Regions from separate parts of the Aeribacillus pallidus genome, predicted to be linked through region 2. Evidence: riboswitches for the same ligand, from Rfam matches in the RefSeq annotation. Region 2 holds a riboswitch; the other holds the start of a gene.
The links. A riboswitch is a leader RNA that binds a small molecule or an ion and turns the genes downstream of it on or off. The one in region 2 is predicted to bind cyclic di-GMP.
Positions count from the first base shown of each region.

Region 1: it holds a riboswitch for cyclic di-GMP, as region 2 does, so the genes downstream of both, folE (GTP cyclohydrolase I FolE) here and ABES52_RS11740 (DUF5667 domain-containing protein) in region 2, are expected to answer to the same signal.

Region 1 is NZ_JBCNBW010000003.1:13,855-17,693, forward strand. Features, by position in the region: gene ABES52_RS00445 (hypothetical protein) at 57-548, opposite strand; gene ABES52_RS00450 (MDR family MFS transporter) at 733-1,932, shown strand; cyclic di-GMP riboswitch class I at 2,443-2,533, shown strand; gene folE (GTP cyclohydrolase I FolE) at 2,658-3,227, shown strand; gene ABES52_RS00460 (6-carboxytetrahydropterin synthase) at 3,242-3,839, shown strand, end outside.
Region 2 is NZ_JBCNBW010000052.1:44,481-48,319, forward strand. Features, by position in the region: gene ABES52_RS11740 (DUF5667 domain-containing protein) at 1-1,214, opposite strand, end outside; cyclic di-GMP riboswitch class I at 1,288-1,372, opposite strand; gene ABES52_RS11745 (nuclease-related domain-containing protein) at 1,902-2,873, opposite strand; gene ABES52_RS11750 (endonuclease I family protein) at 2,962-3,839, opposite strand, start outside.

The DNA of each region.
Region 1 (3,839 bases), on a different contig from region 2:
TCTGTTAAGCTTATTATCTTTTAATATTCAACTGGTGGAGGCACTTCGATTCTTATTTAAATAGAATTGTTCCAATATTTTGATTCAGCAGTGACAGAGTACTTCGTTAATTCCGTGTGGATAATGATCCATACAGGAATGACCACAGCAGTAATTAGGGCTAAAATGGCAAAGGTAATTTGACTTTTTATGGCGATACCTTCTACGCCTTCATATTCATAGGTTTCTCGGAAGGTCGTCATATAAGGATGTTGATTAGCTTCTTCATTTGATAAAAATCGATTTTCGATAAGGTCGTAAGCTAAATAAGAATGACGGGTTAACTTTTTTAAGAATTGATCTCGTTCAATGATATATTCCACCGACAAAAAGACGACATCATCGACTGTTTCCATGTGTAAGATATTCGCAGAATTTTTTTCGTAGTTTGACACGGTTTTTGACAAATGCGTAGAGACAATTTCATCATAATATTCTTCGGACTTGGTGATAAAAGGTATCAACAACACAAATACCATGACGGAGTAGCTGATTAATTTTTTAAACATCGTGCCCCTCCTAGTTTTGAGATTATTTATACTTATTTTATTTTCCATTTGTACAAAAAGAACTGTCATCTTCTACAGTGCGTACTTCTCTTTCCAAAAGTTTTTTATGAGCATCCTCATTTACGATGAATCGAGAACCTCGTATAATTATTTCGGTTATCAAAATATTGAAAGGATGTTCGTCATGCCGAAACGGCTTTGGTATTTAATTATTGGAATGGTCGTTAACGTTACGGGCGCTTCATTTTTATGGCCATTAAATACAATTTATTTGCATGATTATTTAGGAAAATCGCTATCTGTCGCTGGTATGGTGTTAATGCTTAATTCGGCAGCGAGCGTTATTGGAAATTTAGTTGGAGGACATCTGTTTGATCGCTTAGGTGGTTACCGTGCTATATTGATTGGCATTATGATTACATTATCGGCACTCATCGGGTTAACACTTTGGCACGGTTGGCCGCACTATCTGTTTTTTCTTTTATTCATAGGATTAGGTTCAGGTATTGTGTTTCCAGCGATGTATGCGATGGCTGGAACAACGTGGAAAGAAGGTGGCCGAAAAGCGTTTAACGCCATGTATGTTGCACAAAATATTGGCGTGGCTCTCGGCTCGGGGTTAGGTGGATTCATCGCTTCGATTTCGATTGACTATATTTTTATGGCAAACTTAAGTTTATATGTCGTGTTTTTGTTAGTAGCTGTTTTTTGTTATCGGGAAATAGGGAAAGCAGTGCAGCCTTCAACGAATGTCGTCAATGAAGCGAAGCCGATACGGAATCTTTCTCATATGTACGCGCTTCTCATTTTATGTGCCGGTTATTTACTATGTTGGGTCGGGTACGTTCAATGGCAAACGACGATCGCTACGTATACCCAACAGTTGCACATTTCGCTTCAAGAGTATAGCTTATTGTGGACCATTAACGGTGTGTTAATTGTCACACTGCAACCATTGTTATCGTATGTATTAAAAAAATTAAGCCCATCGTTAAAAATGCAAATTATTGTAGGGATTTTCATTTTTATCGGCTCGTTTGTCATCGTAGCTTATGCGAAAGAGTTTACGTTGTTTGCCTTAGCGATGGTCATCATTACGTTAGGAGAAATTTTAATTTGGCCAGCAGTACCTACCGTAGCAAACGGATTAGCTCCAGAAGGCCGAGAAGGATTTTATCAAGGTATTGTGAATAGTGCGGCAACAGGAGGGCGAATGCTCGGGCCATTGTATGGAGGATTGATGGTAGACTTATTCGGCATGGCGGTTCTTTTTATTACCTTAATTGCCTTATGTATTTTCTCTATTGTTTTTACGTTGGTGTACGATCGCCCGTTAAAACGAAGCCTACCTTCTCCTAGGAAAAAAAGTGTGATTTCTTCGTAAAGTTATAAGTATCCCTAATTAATGTGGGTTAAAGGATTGATTCATAATTAATACAAAGACAGTAACTTTTCATTGTAGGGGAGCTTATTAAATTAAAAAAATCCCGTCCTTCATATTTTTAGAAGGAAGGATTTTTTTATAGAAAAAAACTTTTTAACAATCATCCTGTAATTGTTCTACAAGAATTTTGTCGAAAATAGGTGGATATTTAGGTAGATAAATAAAGAACAAAGACTAGAAGGGATTAAGATTGGGTGTCTGTCACCTATAGAAAAATATGTTTCCAAGGTAATGAAGGATTTGAATTTTCTTGCTAAAAAAAACGAGGGAGTTATAAGAATAACCTAAAATATCTGTTCAAAAAAAGGGGCGCCTCCTCTATTACTACAAAAAATTTCTTGACAGAATCCCAAATCATATGGATAAATATAACTATGACTTTTTGCTTAGTCGAAAAATCATACGTTTAAAAAAGGTTCTATAGTTTATCGATATGAGAAAGTGAAACATCCACGATAAAGGCAAACTCATCGAAAGATGGGGACGCAAAGCTACGGGCCTAAGGAGAAATAACATACTCTATGGTCGCCGGGTTGCCGAAAAGGATTGGTATTTCAGACATGTTTTTTACTTGTGTATTAGAACCTTTCTTTCAACATGTCCACCAATCTTTTTTGGTGGACTTTTTTTATTTTATAAAAAATTAACATTTTGGAGGGATTATGATGACTGTTGAACTAAAAAAACAATTATTGGAAGAACATATTCGTGCGATTTTAGAATTGATTGGTGAAGATCCTAACCGGGAAGGGCTTCTAGACACACCTAAACGTGTAGCCAAAATGTATGAAGAAGTATTTTCAGGGGTTGGAATAAATCCCGAAACAGCTTTAACAACTACTTTTGAAGAAAATTATGATGGTCTCGTTATCGTTAAAGATATTAATTATTACACATTCTGTGAACATCATTTGATTCCATTCTTTGGGAAAGCCCATATCGGCTATATTCCAAATAGACGAGTAGTTGGTTTAAGTAAGTTTGCACGTTTAGTAGAACTTGTCTCAAAAAGACCACAAGTACAAGAAAGAATGACTCAACAAATTGCCGATGCTATCATGAATGTTCTTAAACCACAAGGCGTTATTGTTAGCGTGGAAGGTCAACACCTGTGTATGTGTGCAAGAGGAGTGAAAAAACCTGGTAGCTCCACAGTTACAACGGTAAAAAAAGGTATTTTTAACGAAAATGTTTCATTAGCAGAAGAATTTGAACGTGCTCTTTTAAGAGATTAAAAGGAGGGATTTCTATGTTGTACCTCTCTCGTAAAATGCGTTTTTCAGCTGCACATTTTTATCGTATCGATTCGTGGAGTGAGGAAAAAAACAAAAAAGTATTTGGCCCATGTAGTCACCCAAATGGGCATGGGCATGATTATACGTTAGAAGTCATGGTTAAAGGACAAGTAGACCATAAATCCGGAATCGTTGTAAATGTTACCGATATCGATAAGCTGGTTAAGTCTTTTGTCCAAAAGGAATTAGACGGGAAGTTTTTAAATATAGAAAATCCTTATTTTAAAGAAAAGATCCCTACAACTGAAAATATCGTAACGTATATTTGGGAATCGTTGGATGGGCGATTCGATAACTGTCAACTACATAAAATCCGTTTGCACGAAAATGATTTCTTGTATTCGGAGAAAGGGGAAAATTCGATGGTTCGATTAACTAGAAAATACCACTTTAGTACGGCACACCGTTTACATAGTGAACAACTAACGGATGAAGAAAATCTTGCTTTATTTGGAAAGTGCAACAATCCTTATGGCCATGGTCATAACTATTACTTAGAAGTAACAGTGAGCGGAAATCCTGACCCTATTACAGGAATGGTCGCAAATATTG
Region 2 (3,839 bases):
TCTTCTTTATGTTGTTTATCTTTGTGTTTCGCCTCACGTTGTTTTTCTACCGCTTTTTGACTTGATTCTGCGTTCATGTTTACAGCTACTTGACGAACAGATTCTTTGTCTTCGTTTTCATTAACTTTTTCTTGATTTTGTTCGTTCTCTTTATTGCCTTTATGTTTGCCATTTGCCTTTTCGAGGACTTTTCCTACAACTTTATCTGATTCTTTTTCGAATTCCTTCCGCAGTTCTTCTTGCTCTTCAACTAACTCTTCGTTCATTTCAGCTAGTTTTTTGTCATATTCTTCTTGAGTCATCTCGCCAGATGCTAGTTTCTCTGACAGTTCTTCACGTTGTTGATCGGCTTTCCATTCTTTTTCTTGGAGCTTAGCCAATTTTTTATTGATTTTCTTCTCTAACTTCTTTTGAGCCTTTTCAATATTCTTTTGAAGAGCTTCTTTTGCTCGAGGATTTTCAACTTTTTCAAGAGCTGCCGTTAAAGCTAAGATGTTCGCAGCGAATTTTTCTTCAAGTGCTTGGCGAATGGAATCGTCGGAAGTAGGTGGTTGCTCCTCGGCCTCTTCTTCATTGGTAGTGTCGGTTTCATTTTCAGATGAAGCGTCCGTCTCCTCTTCAGAATCAGACTCAGCCTCTTCATATTTCGCTAGGGCTTGTTCTTGTTGCTCAATCGCTTTTTCTAGCACTTCTTTCGCTAATTCTTCTTCACCGTTCGCAATCAGGGCCTCGGCTTCTTGAATCCGCTCTTGGGCAAAAGAAACGAGTAATTCTGCTTCTTTCACCTCATCAAATGTTAACGCTAGTTGCACATTTTCAAGAAGGATTTTTACAAAATAGAAAAAGTCACCCGGTAAAAGGGAAGGAGTTTCGGTTCCCTCTTCTTGTTCAGTAATTGGCTCGGCTTCTGGGGCAGGTTCTTCATTAGTCATTTCACCAGTTTCTTCAGCTGCTGGCTCTTCGTTACTTCCTTCATCCTCTGGTGCTTGTTCCTCTTCGGTTGCTTCTTCTGAGGAAGACTCCGCTTCTTCCGGTGTTGATTCTACCACCGTTTCATCTGTTGTCGGTTGTTCTAATATTTGCTCTTCCTGTGTGGTTTGCGGTTCTGTCGGTTGCTCATCGCTTTCGGCTAGAGCTTGACCCGTTCCTAAATAAAAGGTAAAAGCTGTCGCAAGGACACTTGTCGTAAGGACATTCCGTACATGTTTAAACATAACAATTCCTCCAATACAAATTTTTTTGATCGGAAGAATTTTGAATCTACTCATTTCGAGTAGTTCTCCATTCTTCAGCAGTCCAGCCACCATAGTGTTACCACCGTAGGTCTGTGACTTTGCGTCTCTACCTTTCGATAGATTTGCCTTTTTCAAATGAAGAACGTGTACTCGATGAAGGCGTTCTTCATTTCGCATTATTAAATATACTTTAATTAATGAAAGAAATGATATAGATAATTTTTAGTATTTTCAAGAAATATCTGATTTTTGTTGTGTAGTTCTTTTTTCATCAAATAGAACCTTTATTTTCCACGATAAACAAAAAAAGGGGACGCCTACGTGTTCTCCTTTCGGTTCGTCATGAGCCATATACAGATCTCGAAACAATCGACGCCAACATTTGAGATTGATGCCGAACGTCCCAGCAGTAGATTAATGCCATTCGGCGGCGAGCGCTACTATAAGTCAATTTTTCTTTCTGTTTGACGTAATTACTTTCAGTTCAGCAAAATTTACTTTACGTTTGACGTAATTACTTTCCATTCCGCCAATTTATTTTACGTTTGACATAATTACTTTCAGTTCAGCAAAATTTACTTTACGTTTGATGCAATTCTTTCAGTTCCGAATATTTTTCTTTCTGTTAGACATAATTTTCTTTCCGTTCGCAATGACTCACCTTCCTTATTCAATGAGAGGCAAAACATATTTTCGATCACGGAATGTGCCTGTATATTCGAGATTCATTGCTGCCAATAGTTTCGCTGCTGACGGTACAGAAGTTAAATGCAAAAACCGCCTACACTCCCGATTGGTGATAGTAGTACCAAAAAGAAGGGCATAGTCGAGTAATGCAGCAATATGGGCATCAGGATGAATCGTATGACACTTGGGACATGTCCATCGATTGCGGTGCGGATGTTTCAAAATGGGCAGCGTAAAGCAGTTCGGGCAGTGGACACCTGTTAGGATGTCATCCTTTGATAGGTGAAAGGCCGATAAAACATCACTATTGAGCGGGGTATGTTGTTTGAGAAAAAGACGGGAGATTTTGTTCATTTCTTTTCTAGTTATTTTCTCTTCCCGGTACATTTTTTCAAAGGCTTCGATTTTGTGAGGTAAATGGGCGGCACGGATGACCATTGGGGGAATCCTTTTATGGGGAGGAGCAGTTTTGAGAATCGTAGACGGATCACTAATCACAATGAGAAACTCGATAGGAAGCATCGGTAACTGGTAAGAGGTAAGCCATGAAATTAACTTCTTCTGTTGCCGTTCCGTTTGTAAAATCGGATCCGGAAACGCTTCTTCTTCTGAATCGATGACTCGGAGCAGTTGAATATAAGGATCAAAGTAAAGGGTCCCTTTTATATTTTTCACTTCGAGAATCAGCAGGTAGGATGCGGATAGTAAAATTGTATCAAATTGAACAAAGGAATCGCCAATCGGTAGCCGTAGATCATGAAAAATGAAGTATCGATCCTTTGAAACCTCTTTTAAAAAGTAGTCGATTGACTTCTCTCCTTCATATCCTGCACGTCTTTTCGCTAGCTCTTTTTCAATCAGTTCCCGTTTCGGATGAGCTGCCGGAAGCCTTCGTAGCAAAGCTTCATATTTTTGGAGAATAAGAGGAATTTTACGTTCTTTTTTTATCAAAAGCATCACTCCCATCAAAATAGAAATATCTGTAAAAATTATCAACTATCTTTTCACCTTAGTCAACGCCTGTCGAATTTTTACCCACTCAGAAACAAATTTGATGTACTAAATCTGCAAAATCAATAAACGGGTTACGGTTTCCTTGAATGTGATAAATGGCTTGGTTGCGGTGTTTTTCATAAATGGTGATAGGGAATGCTTCATGCCATTGGATGAGTAAACGAAGATCGATTTGTTCTAAGAAGCTTTTTTTGATGGCCTTTGGGTAGCGTAAAAGAAAGTACAGCATCGCTCGAGCAGCGGCGCCTTTTCCGTGTTCAGGTTCGAAGCGTCCATCTATGACGATCCCACAATGATTGCGGATTTTTTCTGTTGGTAATTCGGGTTGATAAAAAGAAAAGTCAGCATAGGGGTAATTGGACCTTCTTGAATTGCAAGCAGGTTGACAGACAAATAAATGATGCAAATCACCTTTCATTGGTTCACGTGCATGAAACCAAGATTGGGGAACAATATGTTCTGTATTATACTTTAGTTCCCTATCAATAATTTTCATTTTTTTCAATAAGGTAGAGCCCTTCTTTTTCACTTGTTTTAAAAGGGATTGGAATTGGACATACCTTTTTTGATTCGTTAAAAAGTCTTCCTGAATGAGCTTTTGCGGATCCTCTTTTTCCCCAGAATAAATACTTTTCACCGATCCATCCGGTTGCAAATCGACCCACGTATATAAATAGCGGTCTTTACTGATGGAATAAGGTAATTGGTTTTTATGCGTTGTTTTGACTAGTTCATGAAAAAGGTGAAACAATTCCGTCGCAGATTTATTTGGATGGCTAACATCTTTATAATAGGTTTGAATGTCTTTTATATCACTTTCTTCATTATAATAATGGGTAGGATCTTGCCGAACTTTCTCTTGATTTTTTAATAAAAGAAGCGAAGTGCGAAGACGATCGTTCA